Regions from separate parts of the Streptomyces sp. CNH287 genome, predicted to be linked through region 2. Evidence: riboswitches for the same ligand, from Rfam matches in the RefSeq annotation. Region 2 holds a riboswitch; the other holds the start of a gene.
What was found. A riboswitch is a leader RNA that binds a small molecule or an ion and turns the genes downstream of it on or off. The one in region 2 is predicted to bind cobalamin.
Positions count from the first base shown of each region.

Region 1: linked by a shared signal. The riboswitch ahead of H299_RS0107865 (ribonucleoside-diphosphate reductase subunit alpha) and the one ahead of metE (5-methyltetrahydropteroyltriglutamate--homocysteine S-methyltransferase) in region 2 are both predicted to bind cobalamin.

Region 1 covers NZ_AUKQ01000005.1:332,318-339,288, reverse strand. The annotation lists gene mctP (monocarboxylate uptake permease MctP) at 1-179, shown strand, start outside; gene H299_RS0107870 (GNAT family N-acetyltransferase) at 226-753, shown strand; cobalamin riboswitch at 807-945, shown strand; gene H299_RS0107865 (ribonucleoside-diphosphate reductase subunit alpha) at 1,065-3,485, shown strand; gene H299_RS0107860 (ribonucleotide-diphosphate reductase subunit beta) at 3,482-4,534, shown strand; gene def (peptide deformylase) at 4,696-5,328, opposite strand; gene H299_RS0107850 (hypothetical protein) at 5,414-6,415, opposite strand; gene rsrA (mycothiol system anti-sigma-R factor) at 6,854-6,971, opposite strand, start outside.
Region 2 covers NZ_KE384251.1:577,609-584,579, forward strand. The annotation lists gene H299_RS0126360 (extracellular solute-binding protein) at 21-1,196, shown strand; gene H299_RS0126365 (LysE family translocator) at 1,255-1,881, opposite strand; gene H299_RS0126370 (aminotransferase-like domain-containing protein) at 2,147-3,601, shown strand; gene H299_RS40690 (hypothetical protein) at 3,665-3,799, opposite strand; cobalamin riboswitch at 4,320-4,551, shown strand; gene metE (5-methyltetrahydropteroyltriglutamate--homocysteine S-methyltransferase) at 4,793-6,971, shown strand, end outside.

The DNA of each region.
Region 1 (6,971 bases), on a different contig from region 2:
TCGGCTACATCGGGCTGACCGCGATCGTGCTGAACGCGGTGGTGACGGTGGCCCTCACGTTCGTCCTGCGGGCGCTGAAGGCGCCGGAGGGCGTCGACGAGACCGTCCCGGCCGACTACACGGCGGACGCGGGCGACCCCAAGGTCAAGGACCTGCCCCCGGCGGCCGGCGGCCACTGAGGGCCTGCCCGGTACGCACCCGGGCGCGTACCGCATGCTGGCGGTCATGGACATAACGATCAGGGCGGCGCGCGAGGAAGAACTCGCAGACGTCGGCGAGCTGACCGCCCGGGTGTACCTCGGCGACGGGCTGCTGACCCACGGGGTGAGCGATCCCTACCTCGAGGAGCTGCGGGACGCCCGGCGCCGCGCTCGGCACACGCAGGTGCTGGTGGCCGTGGAGACGGCGGGACCGGCCGAGGCGGGCGGCGCCGGCGCGCTGCTGGGCGCGGTCGCCTTCGTCGGCGCGGGCGGGGAGTACGCGGACATCGCGGGGCCGGGCGAGGCCGAGTTCCGGATGCTCGCGGTGCTCCCGGCCGGCCGGGGCCGGGGCGTGGGCGAGGCGCTCGTACGCGAGTGCCTCACGCGGGCGCGCGGGCTGGGACTGCGCCGGGTGGTGCTCTCCAGCGTGCCGGAGATGGCGGCGGCCCACCGGCTGTACGGGCGGCTGGGTTTCGTCCGCACCCCGGAGCGGGACTGGGAGCCGCTGCCGGGCCTGCCGCTGTGGACCTTCGCACTGGAGCTGTCCGGCTGAGCGCCTTCCTGTCGCCCGCGCGGGACACCACATCTTGGGGTGCATGAGCTGGGTGGCACCACATGTATGGTGGTGCTTGCTGTCGCCGCAGGGGAATCCGGTGTGAATCCGGAGCTGTCCCGCAACGGTATGGCGGGCGCGTCCACCGCGCCGCGGCCGAGCCCGAGCACCTGCCGACGGTTTTGTACACGTCCGGGCCTCGTGGGTTGGGCCGGCGGACGCGGAGCGCCGTCGTGCCTTGAAGTCCGGAGCCGCTCACGCCCGTCGTGCCCCTCCCCGTGGCTCCAGCCGAGCGAGGGAGAGCACGTCCCGTGACCATCGCACCAGCCGCACCCGCCACCGCGGAGCCCGTCTCAGCGGGCCCCGCGGGCGCGGAATCCGCCGCCGCGGAACTCACCGCCCTGCTGGTCCGCCTCAGCGCCGACCTGCCCGCAGCCGACCCGCACCGGGTGGCCGCCGCCGCGCTGCGCGGCCGTCATCCGGGCTCCGGCGCGGCGGAGTTGCGGTCCCTCGCCGCCGAGGCGGCGGCCGGGCTGATCGGCGAGGAGCCGGAGTACTCGCGGCTCGCCGCCCGGCTGCTCACCCTCGCCGTACGGGACGAGGCGGCCGGGCAGGGCGCCGTCTCCTTCTCCACCTCGGTCGCGGTGGGGCACCGCGAGGGGCTGATCGCGGACGGCACGGCGCGGTTCGTCACCCGGCACGCGGACCGGCTGGACGCGCTGGTGGAGGCCGCCCTCGCGGCGGGAGCGGACGACCGCTTCGGCTACTTCGGGCTGCGTACCGTCCACTCGCGCTACCTGCTGCGGCACCCGCGCACCCGGCAGGTCATCGAGACGCCGCAGCACTTCCTGCTGCGCGTGGCCTGCGGGCTGGCCGCCGAGGGCGACACCGCCGAGCAGGCCGCGGCAGCGGTGCGCGAGGTGGCCGAGCTGTACCGGCTGACCAGCACGCTCGCCTATCTCCCCTCCTCCCCCACGCTGTTCAACTCCGGCACCCGGCACCCCCAGATGTCCTCGTGCTACCTGCTGGACTCACCGCTGGACGAACTCGACTCGATCTACCAGCGCTACCACCAGGTGGCCCGCCTCTCGAAGCACGCCGGCGGCATCGGCCTGCCGTTCTCCCGCATCCGCGCCCGCGGTTCGCTCATCCGGGGCACGAACGGGCACTCGAACGGCATCGTCCCCTTCCTGCGGACGCTGGACTCCTCGGTGGCCGCGGTCAACCAGGGCGGCAGGCGCAAGGGCGCGGCCTGCGTCTATCTGGAGACCTGGCACGCGGACATCGAGGAGTTCCTCGAACTGCGCGACAACACCGGCGAGGAGGCCCGGCGCACCCACAACCTCAACCTCGCGCACTGGATTCCGGACGAGTTCATGCGCCGGGTCGAGGCGGACACCGCCTGGTCGCTCTTCTCCCCGTCCGACACACCGGAGCTGGTCGACCTGTGGGGCGACGAGTTCGACGCCGCCTACCGCCGCGCCGAGGCCGCCGGGCTCGCGGTCCGTACGCTGCCCGCGCGCGAGCTGTACGCCCGGATGATGCGCACCCTCGCGCAGACCGGGAACGGCTGGATGACCTTCAAGGACGCCGCCAACCGCACCGCGAACCAGACGGCGGAGCCCGGCAGCGTCGTGCACTCCTCGAACCTGTGCACGGAGATCCTGGAGGTCACCGACGACGGGGAGACGGCCGTCTGCAACCTGGGCTCCGTCAACCTCGCCGCACACCTGACCGACGGCGGGGAGGTGGACTGGGAGCGGCTCGACGCCACCGTCCGTACGGCCGTCACTTTCCTGGACCGCGTCGTCGACATCAACTTCTACCCGACCGCTGAGGCGGGCGCCTCCAACTCCCGCTGGCGCCCGGTCGGTCTGGGCCTGATGGGCCTCCAGGACGTCTTCTTCCGGCTGCGGCTGCCCTTCGACTCGGCGGCGGCGCGGCAGCTCTCCACCCGCATCTCCGAGCGCGTCATGCTCGCCGCCTACGAGGCCTCCGCCGACCTGGCAGAGCGGCACGGCCCGCTCCCCGCCTGGGCGGCGACCCGCACGGCGCGCGGCGTACTGCACCCCGACCACTACCCGGAGGCCGAGGAGTCCTGGCCGCAGCGGTGGGCGGCGCTGCGCGAGCGGATCGCGCAGACCGGGCTGCGCAACGCGCTGCTGCTCGCCGTCGCGCCGACCGCGACCATCGCCTCCATCGCCGGTGTCTACGAGTGCATCGAGCCGCAGGTCTCCAACCTCTTCAAGCGGGAGACGCTCAGCGGCGAGTTCCTCCAGGTGAACGCCTACCTGGTGGCGGACCTCAAGCGGCTCGGCCTGTGGGACGAGCGGATGCGCGAGGAACTGCGCGAGAGCAGCGGCTCGGTACAGGACCTGCCGCGCGTCCCCGAGGAGGTGCGCGGGCTCTACCGCACGGCGTGGGAGATCCCGCAGCGCGCGCTGATCGACATGGCGGCGGCCCGCACGCCGTACCTGGACCAGAGCCAGTCGCTGAACCTCTTCCTGAGTTCGCCGACGATCGGCAAGCTCAGCTCGATGTACGCGTACGCGTGGAAGCGCGGCATCAAGACCACCTACTACCTGCGCTCCCGCCCGGCGACGCGGATCGCGCAGGCGGCGGGGGGCGGCTCCGCCACGGCTGCCCCCGCCGAGCCCGCCCCCGGCACGGCGGACGCCGAGGCCGCCGCCTGCTCCCTGGAGAACCCCGAGTCCTGCGAGGCATGCCAATGACCACCACCCCCGCCGCGCCGAGCGCCCGCGCGAAGAACCTGCTCGACCCGGGCTTCGAACTCACCCTGCGCCCCATGCGCTACCCGGAGTTCTACGACCGCTACCGCGACGCCATCAAGAACACCTGGACGGTGGAGGAGGTCGACCTCCACTCCGACGTCACCGACCTCGCCAAGCTCTCCGCGGGCGAACAGCACATGATCAGCCGCCTCGTGGCGTTCTTCGCCACCGGCGACTCGATCGTCGCCAACAACCTGGTGCTGAGCCTGTACAAGCACATCAACTCCCCCGAAGCGCGCCTGTACCTCTCGCGGCAGCTCTTCGAGGAGGCGGTGCACGTCCAGTTCTACCTGACCCTGCTGGACACCTACCTGCCCGACCCGGACGAGCGCGTCGAGGCGTTCTCCGCCGTGGAGAACATCCCCTCCATCCGCGAGAAGGCGCAGTTCTGCTTCCGCTGGATGGCCGCTCTGGAGGGCGGCGAGGGGGCGGAGCGGATCGACCAGCTGGAGTCCCGCGCCGACCGGCGGCGGTTCCTGCTGAACCTGATCTGCTTCGCGGCCTGCATCGAGGGCCTGTTCTTCTACGGGGCCTTCGCCTACGTCTACTGGTTCCGCTCGCGCGGCCTGCTGCACGGGCTGGCCACCGGCACCAACTGGGTCTTCCGCGACGAGTCGATGCACATGGCCTTCGCCTTCGACGTCGTGGACACCGTCCGCGCGGAGGAGCCCGAACTCTTCGACGACGCACTGGAGGCGGAGGTCACCGCGATGCTGGCGGAGGCCGTGGAGGCCGAGTTGCAGTTCGCGCGCGACCTGTGCGGCGAGGGCCTGCCGGGGATGAACACCGAGTCGATGCGGGAGTACCTGGAGGCCGTGGCGGACCAGCGGCTCGTACGGCTGGGCTTTCCGGCCCGCTACGGCTCCAGGAACCCGTTCTCCTTCATGGAACTCCAGAACGTCCAGGAGCTGACCAACTTCTTCGAACGCCGTGCCTCGGCCTACCAGACGGCGGTGGAGGGGTCCGTCTCCTTCGACGACGAGTTCTGATGCGGTGACCCGGGGACGTGGCCGGTCAGCAGCCGCCGCAGTTGCGGTAGGTCACGTCCCAGTGGTTGCCCTCGCGGTAGTGGCCGTTGCCCGAGCCGGACTTCCACTTCGAGCCGCCGACGGAGGTGAAGGCCCCGGCCCGCGCTCCGCGCAGCCCCGCCTCAGTCGTTCGGCACCGTCTCGTAGCGCGCGGTGCCCTCGGCCATCTGCTGGAGGGCGTCCTTCCGGTCCCGCTTGGAGAGCCGGTCGATGTAGAGATAGCCGTACAGGTGGTCCGTCTCGTGCTGGAGGCAGCGGGCGAAGTAGCCGTCGCCCCGGACCGCGATCGGCCTGCCCTCCGCGTCCTGCCCCCGGACGACGGCGCGGTCCGGGCGGGCGAGCGAGGCGTAGGCGGTGGGCACCGAGAGGCAGCCCTCGTTCGAGTCGTCCAGCACCCGCTGCTCGGCGGGGAGTTCGTCCAGCACCGGATTGCAGACGACGCCCACGTGCCGTACGCCGTCGTCGTCCGGGCAGTCGTAGACGAAGACCTTGAGGTCCACGCCGATCTGGTTCGCCGCGAGGCCGACGCCCTCCGCCGCGCGCTGGCTGGCGAACATGTCGTCGATCAGCGAGGCCAGTTCGGGGCCGAACTCGGTCACCTGCGCGCACTCCCGGTGCAGCACCGGATTGCCGACGACGGTGATCGGACGGGCGGTGCCCCGCTCGCGGTAGGCCAGCTCGCGCTCCTCGCACCGCTCCGTGTCGACCACGTACTCGTCCACCGGTTCCGACTGGGTGTCCTGCTGCTGCGCCATTCCGCCTTACGCCTTCCTCATGCCCGGGCTCCCGGGTCCCATCCGGCCACTTCGCCCTACAGGGTACGGGTGCGCGGGCGCGCGCTCAGCAGACCTCTTCCAGATCACGCCACTCGCGGCTGTCCGGGCTGTCCGCCACCCAGCCGTCCAGCAGGCCGCGCACCAGTCCGCCCGGCGCCGCCAGCCCGCACTCGCGCTCGGGAACCCACAGGTCACCGGGCCCGCCCGCGGTCATGTGGCCGAGCGGGCCGGGGTGGCCCGGCGAGCTGTGGTCGTGCGGGTCCAGGTGCAGCGAGCCGTCGCCCTCGTCGCTGGGCATCCGGCTCTCCGAGCACGACCGGCACAGCAACCGCACCGACGACGACCAGTCCTCGGCGGCGAACCCGGCCTGTGCCGCCAGCCGCTCCAGTGCGTCCCGGTCCGACTCGGAGGCCGCATCCAGCAGCACCACCCAGGTGGGCACGGGCGAGGGCGCCCACAGCTCGATCTCGTCGAAGACCGGGTAGGAGGGGCCGGCCGCGGTGGTGCGCTCGCCGTGCGGCACGCCGTCGTGCAGCACGACCTCGCCCCAGCGGCGCCCGGAGGAGGGCAGCGGGATGCTCTGGATCTCCAGCCGGGCCGGATCGATCCGCCTGCCCCACACCACCTCGGCCTCGCCCTCCGGAGAGAGCCGTACGGCCGCGCTGCCCAGCTGCATGCCGGTCGGCTCACCGGCCGCCGCGGCCGTCTGCGCCTCCCCGGGCACCCGCAGCCCGTACGCCTGCCAGCTGCGGCGCGCGAGCGGCCAGTCCTGGAGGGCGGTGGCGGCGATGCCGACGTTCCACCAGTCGGGGGCGCCCGTCTCGCGGTCCAGCAGGGCGACCGCGCGCAGCCCGGCGGCGCGGGCCTGCTCCCAGTCGTGCCGGAACTTGTGCAGCAGGGCGAGGTTGAACCACGACTCGGAAAGCCACGGCTCCAGGTCCGCGGCACGCGTCAGCAGGGCGCCGGCGTCCTCGTAGCGTCCGTCACCGATGAGCGTGAACGCGCGGTCGGTCGCCTGCCGCCAGGAGGCGGAGGGCCGGTGCCGCACCTTGCCGAAGATCCTCACGATGTGCCGCCTGATTCCCCTGTCGTCGGTGTCCGGAAGCCGCCGGGTGCCCGCTGTGTCGCCGGGTATCACCGTGTGTACACCTGTGCCGGGCGCGCCCCGCCTGCGGTCCGGTTCCCCTCTTCGCATCCAACCATGCCCACTCGGGTGCGCGCTCACTACCGGTGGGTCGGGCGGCCTCGCCGACGGCGGCGCCCCGGATCGCGCGCCCGCGGACAGGGCGGCGGCGCGAGGCGTACGGGCGCGGGGGCGTACGGCCCGGGGACCGCTCACGACAGGGGTGCGCCGGGCGGTGGGAGCCGGAAGGGCCGGTCGGGCGGCGGCGCGCGGAGCGGAGGAACGCCCCGGGAGGGCGGCCCCGGCGGGACGCGGGACTCACCCGATCAGGTGAGACGGCGAGGCCCGGGACCGGCCGGCCGGGGCGGGCCCGCCCGCCCGTCAGGCGAGGTGCTTGCGGGAGTCGGAGAGCGCCGGTGCGTCGGCTTCGGCGTCCACCGCGTCGGCGGTCTTGGGAGCCGCGTGCTCGGCAGCCTCGCCCGGCTGCTCCGGCACCGGT
Region 2 (6,971 bases):
GCGAAGCCGGAGGCAGTGACGTGACGCTGCACCTGGTGGCGGTCGAGCACGGCGACCGCGCGGCGAACAGCTCCAAGCGTTACTGGAGCAAATTGGTCGAGGACTTCCGGTTCGCGAACCCGGACATCAACGTGAAGGTGGACGTCTACAGCCGGGCCAAGATCGACGCCCGCGTGGCCGAGCTGGTCAAGGAGGGCAAGGAGCCCGATCTCGCCCAGACCGTCGGGTCCTTCGCGCAGTACGTGCGGACCGGCAAGCTCTACAACGCCGGAGAGGTCCTCTCCACCCCCACGCAGGGTGATTTCGTCGGCCCCCTCGCGGAGGCGGGCACGGTGCGGCGCGTCCAGTACGGACTGCCGTTCGTCGCCAGTACCGAGGCGCTCTTCTACAACAAGAAACTCTTCGAGGCCGCGGGCGTGGAGGAACCGCCGCGTACCTGGAAGGAGTTGAGGAAGGCCGCGCAGGCGCTCGAGTCGGCGGGCGTCAAGAAGCCGTACAGCCTGCCGCTGGGCGCGCAGGAGGCCCAGATAGAGACGCTCAACTGGATGGTCGGCAACGGCGGCAGCTACGCGGCCGACGGCGGCTCCTACGACATCGACTCCCCGCAGAACGTCCGCACCTTCAACTGGCTGCGGGACGAACTGGTCTCCCCCGGGCTGACCGGTGAGGACCCGGCCAAGACCGACCGCCAGGACGCGTACAGCGCCTTCGCGGACGGTGACGTCGGCATGCTCAACGGCAACTCCTCGCTGATGCGGATCGCGCTGGAGAGCGGCGTGGACTACGGTACGGCGCCGCTGCCCGGCCGCACGGGACCGGCCAAGGGATCGGCGGGCGTGGCCGACTGGATGATGGCGTTCAAGCGGAACGGCAACCGGGAGGAGATCCGCACCTTCCTGGACTACGTCTACCGCGAGCAGAACGTCGTCGACTACTCCGAGCGGTACGGGCTGCTACCGGTCACCGCCGGGGCCTCCGAGATCATGCGCGAGGACCGGGAGCACCGGGCGCTCTGGGCCTTCCTCGACCGGCTGCCGGAAGCCCGGTTCTACCCGGTCGGCATGGCGTCCTGGGGCGCGACCGTACGCAGCGTGAAGAGCAACATCGGCCGGGCCGTGGTCAAGGGCGGCAACCCGGAGACGGTGCTCGGCTCCATGCAGCGCCGGGCCAACGCCGCCGAGGACGCCGTGAACTGACGCCCTGTCAGTAGAGCGGCGCCGGGCGGCCGGTACGCCGGCCGCCCGGCGCACCGGTTCAGGCCAGGGCGGCCAGGGTGCCCAGCGCCAGGTACACGCCGCCCACGGCGAGGTGCTGCCGCCCCAGCATCCCCGGGCGGCGGTGCAGCCAGCCGCTCAGCGCGCCGCCCGCCAGCGCGTAGGCCAGATCCAGGGCGAGGGCCAAGGCGAAGAAGAGGACGCCGAGCGCCAGCATCTCCGTACGGGCCGTGCCGCTGCCCGCGCCCTGGTCCACGAACTGCGGGAAGAACGCCAGGAAGAAGAGCGCGACCTTCGGGTTGAGCAGGTTCACCCAGAACGCCTCGCGGAAGACCCGCCACAGCGGCGCTGATCCGGCGCTCTGCGCTAGCGCCGCGCCGCCGCCCTGGCGCAGCGCCCGTACGCCCAGCGCCAGCAGGTAGGCGGCGCCGGCGTACTTGACGGTGGCGAAGGCCGTCTCGGAGCGGGCGATGACGGCCGAGACGCCGAAGACGGTCGCGGCCAGGTGCACCACCGTGGCCGACTCCACGCCCAGCGCCGAGACGATGCCCGCCCGGCGGCCGTGGGCGACGCTGCGCGTCACGATGTAGATCAGGTTCGGTCCGGGCACCAGAATGAGGGCGAGCGAGGCCGCGCAGAACGCCAGCAGGCGGGCGGGGTCCGGCATCAGCCACGCTCCGGGGGCGGTGGTCTACGGTCCATGGGTGGCTCCGTTCACGGTGGGCGGGGTGGGCTGGGGCGGGTCCGGGCGGTGCCGGGCGCCGCACGCGCAAGCCTGGTCGCGGCGGTGGCGGCGCACCCGTGCCAAAGGAGGCCGAAGTGGACCGGAACGCGCCGGACCGGAACGCGCCGGACCGAAACCCGCCGGGCCGGTACCCGCCGGGCCGGTACGCGCGGACCGCCCAGGGCGGGAGGGGCCCGGCGACCCCGCCGTGCTGGCCGCGATCCTCGGCGACTGGATGCACGGCCCCGGGCCGCTCTACCGCAAGCTCGCCGCCGCGCTCGCCCGAGCCGTCCGGCGCGGCGATCTCCAGCAGGGCGAACGGCTGCCGTCGGAGCGCGCGTTGGCCGCCGCGCTGTCGCTGAGCCGGGCCACCGTGGCCACCGCGTACGAGGAGCTGCGCGGTCCCGGCGTGCTGGACAGCCTGCGCGGCAGCGGCACCCGGGTCGCCCCCACCCGCCCGCACGCGGCTGCGGGAGACGCTACGGGCGGCGCTCCCGTCGCGGGCGGCGCCGACGGCCGGGTGCCCGGGGGCCGGGCCACCTCGCTGGTCCAGCGGCTGGTGGACGGCCCCGGCGGCACCCTCTCGCTGGCCTCCGCCGCCGAAAGGGCCGTACCGCAGGTGCGCGCGGCGCTGCTGGAGCTGGCCGCACCGGACGGGCCGGACCTGGAGCCGCTGCTGAGCGACATCGGCTACCACCCGCGCGGCCTGCCCGCCCTGCGCGCGGCCGTCGCGGCGCACTGCACCGAGGAGGGCACGCCCACCACGCCCGCGCAGGTGCTGGTGACCACGGGCGCCACCCAGGCGCTGGCGCTGGCCGCCCGGCTCTACCTGCGCAGGCGGGACACGGTCGTGGTGGAGCAGCCCAGCTGGCCGGGCTGCCTGGACACCTTCCGGGCGCTGGGCGTGCACCTGCGGGGCGTGCCGATGGACGAGGACGGCGTACGGCCGGACGCGCTGGAGCGGGCGCTGCGCGCGCACGCCCCCGCGCTGCTGTTCGTCATGCCGACGTACCACAACCCGACGGGCACCCTGATGTCCGCCGGGCGCCGCCGCCGGGTCGCCGAACTGGCCGCCCGCTACCGCGTCCCGGTGGTGGAGGACCTGGCCTACAACGCGTGTCTGGGCACCGTCGCCGAGCCGCCGCCCATCGGCGCCTTCGCCGGGCGGGACGCGCAGGTCCTCACCGTCGGCTCACTGGCGAAGTCCGTGTGGAGCGGGCTGCGTATCGGCTGGGTGCGCGGCCCCGAGCAGGTGGTGGAGCGCCTGGCCCGCCTCAAGACGCTCGCCGACCTCGGCGGGCCCGTGCTCGAACAGGCGCTGGCCGCACGGCTGTTGCCGGGGCTCGCCGCGATCCGCGCGGAGCGGGCGGGCGAACTGCGGGCGCGCCTGGGGCTGTTGGAGCGGCTGTTCGCCGAACGCCTGCCGGACTGGAGGTGGCGCACGCCGGACGGCGGCTCGGCGCTGTGGGTACGGCTGCCGGGCCGCGTCGACGCCGCGGTGTACGCGCAGGTGGCCCTCCGGCACGGGGTCGAGGTCGTACCGGGGGCGACGATGGACGCGGAGGGGGCGTACGAGAGCCACATCCGGGTGCCGTACACGATGCCGCCGCCGACTCTGACCGAACTGGTGCGCAGGCTGGGCGCGGCCTGGGACGAACTGTGAAGGAGAGGGAGGAGGGTGAAAGGCGCGGGTGATGAGGGTCGGTGGATGGGGGTGAGGGGCGGCCTACGCCGCCTCCTCACCCTCGTCCGCGTTTCGCTGCCGGCCCCCGGTCCGGCCGCTGGCCGCGTCCATCCAGTCCTGCCGCAGCCGCGCCAGCTCCGCGAGGTCGGCAGGCGTCCATACCTTGCGGCCTGCCACGAACGCGCGGATCGCTGCGTTGGCTTCTTCGACGGGTAACCGCGACGACCTCGACGCGGGTGAAGGAGTAGGGGACATACCGTCAAGGTTAGGCCAGGAGCGCGGCAATCTCACCCACCGCGTTCAGGACAAGACTCCTCGGATACGCCCCCTGCGCCTCCCGTCCGGCCTGCCCGCTTTCCCCTGCGGGCGCACAGGCGGTGCGTACCCGGCGCATACCCGTGGGTAGCCGTACGCCCCCGAGCTGCGATGACACCCGTACGAGTGAAGTGTGGACGCATGCACGCCCGCCCCTTGCGCGGGGCAACTGCCCCGGGCAGAGCCTGCGCGGACGCCGCGACAGCCGGGGCACTTGGGGCGGCCGACCGTGGGGAACGTCACGGAATCGGGCCGGAAAGCGTCCGCTTCCGCGTCCCTGGCGGACACGCGCACACCCGTTCCGTACCGCCCCCGTCACCGTCCGGACGCGTACGGGCGCGATGCGGTCCGATGCCGTCTTCACCCCGCTCCGCCGCTGTGATTGTGTGGGGTGTGCAGCTGGTTCGCCCCGCCCGCCAGGCGGTGGCGACGACAAGAGGGAACCCGGTGCGAGTCCGGGACTGCCCCGCAGCGGTGAGTGGGAACGAACGGCGTCACGCGCACTGGGCCGCAGAACTGGGCCTGGGAAGCGACGGCCAGTAGGTGCCCGGCCGGGCCTGGACCGGCAGGGTGTGCCCGCGAGTCCGAAGACCTGCCACTGCCCGCGTGCGATCCCGTACGCGGTGATCTCGGTGACCTCGAGGGCGGGTCGGCGGAGCGCGGGCAGCCGCACACGGTCTCGTGTGCCGCCCGCCGGTCCTGCCTTCGCGCCTCCCGGGCGGCACCGGGGTCGCACCGCGACTCGCGAAGGAGAGTTCCGTGGCTGACAGTTCCGCCACCCCCGTCGGCGCCACCACCGGCTCCGCCCCTGCCGATCCTGCCTACGCCGACCCCGCCGCCGCGCACGACCGCCCGCTGCCCACCCTGCACGGCCACCCCCGGCAGGGCCCGGGACGCGAGCTGAAGAAGGCCGTCGAGGGCTACTGGGCGGGGCGGCGCAGTGCCGACGAGCTGCTCGGCACGGCCGCCCGGCTGCGCCGCGACACCCGGCGCCGGCTCGCGGAGGCAGGCATCCAAGAGGTCCCCACCGGCGACTTCTCGCTCTACGACCACATGCTGGACACCCTGGTGATGACGGGCGCCGTCCCCGAGCGGCACCGGGCCGCCGTCGAAGCGGACGCCCTGGGCGGGTACTTCGCGATGGCGCGCGGCGACCAGCGCACCCCGCCGCTGGAGATGACCAAGTGGTTCGACACCAACTACCACTACCTGGTGCCCGAACTGGGCCCCGGCACCGTCTTCACGGCCGACTCCGCCAAGCCCGTCGCCGAGTTCACCGAGGCCCGCGCCGAGGGCCACACCGCGCGCCCGGTGCTGGTGGGCCCGCTCACCTTCCTGCTGCTGGCCAAGCCCGCCCCCGGCGTCGACCCGGGGTTCGAGCCGCTGACCCTGCTGGACCGGCTGCTCCCCGTCTACGCCGAGGTCCTCGCCGACCTGCGCGCCGCCGGCGCCGCCTGGGTGCAGCTGGACGAGCCGGTCCTCGTGCAGGACCAGTCGCCCGCCGTGCTCGGCGCCGCCGCCCGCGTCCTGCGCGAGCTGGGCGGCCTCACCGACCGGCCCCGGCTGCTGGTCGCCGCCTACTTCGACCGGCTCGGCGAGGCGCTGCCCGTCCTCGCGCAGGCGCCGGTCGAGGGCCTCGCCCTCGACTTCACCGGGCCCGCCGCCGCCAACCTGGACGACCTCGCGGCCGTCGGCGGCCTGCCGGGCAAGCGGCTGGTCGCGGGCGTCGTCGACGGCCGCAACGTCTGGATCAACGACCTGGAGCGCTCGCTGGCCACCCTGGCCACGCTGCTGGGCCTGGCCGCCCGGGTGGACGTCGCCCCTTCCTGCTCCCTCCTGCACGTGCCGCTGGACGCCTCGCTCGAGGACGGCGTGGACCCGGAGGTCGCCCGCTGGCTCGCCTTCGCCCGCCAGAAGACGGACGAAGTGGTCACGCTGGCACGCGGGCTGGCCGAGGGCACCGAGGCCATCGGCCCGCAGCTGGCCGCCAACCGGGCGGCCCGCAGCGCCCGTTCGGTCTCCGTGCTCACCCGCGACCCCGCCGTACGGGCCCGCTGTGCGGCCGTGCGCCCCTCGGACGCCAAGCGGGCAGAGCCTTACGAGGAGCGGGCCGTCGCCCAGCGCGCGCGCCTGGGCCTGCCGCGCGTACCGACCACCACCGTCGGCTCCTTCCCGCAGACCGCCGAACTGCGCCGGGCCCGCGCCGACCTGCGCGCGGGCCGCATCGGGCAGGCGGCGTACGACGGGCGGATCGCCGCCGAGATCCAGGAGGTGCTGGACTTCCAGGAGAAGGCCGGGCTGGACGTCCTGGTGCACGGCGAGCCCGAACGCAACGACATGGTGCAGTACTTCGCCGAGCGGCTGACCGGCTACGTGGCCACCCAGCACGGCTGGGTCCAGTCGTACGGCACCCGCTACGTGCGCCCGCCCGTGCTGGCCGGGGACGTCTCCCGCACCGCGCCCATGACGCTGCGCTGGACGCGCTACGCGCAGAGCCGCACCGGCAAGCCGGTCAAGGGCATGCTCACCGGGCCCGTCACCATGCTCGCCTGGTCCTTCGTCCGCGACGACCAGCCGCTCGGCGACACCGCGCGCCAAGTCGCGCTCGCCCTGCGCGACGAGGTCGACGACTTGGAGGCGGCGGGTACTTCGGTCATCCAGGTCGACGAGCCCGCCCTGCGGGAGACCCTGCCGCTGCGCGCCGCCGACCGCCCCGCCTACCTGGAATGGGCCACCGAGGCCTTCCGCCTGACCACCGGCGGCGTCCGTGCGGAGACCCAGATCCACACCCACATGTGCTACGCCGAGTTCGGTGAGATCCTCGCCGCCATCGAGGCGCTGGACGCCGACGTCATCAGCCTGGAGGCGGCCCGCTCGCGCATGGAGGTCGCCGGTGAACTCGCCAGGGCGGGCTACCCGCGCGAGGTCGGCCCGGGGGTGTACGACATCCACGCGCCCCGGGTGCCCGAGGCGGCCGAACTGGCCGCGCTGCTGCGCGAGGGGCTGCGCGCGATCCCGGCGGAGCGGCTGTGGG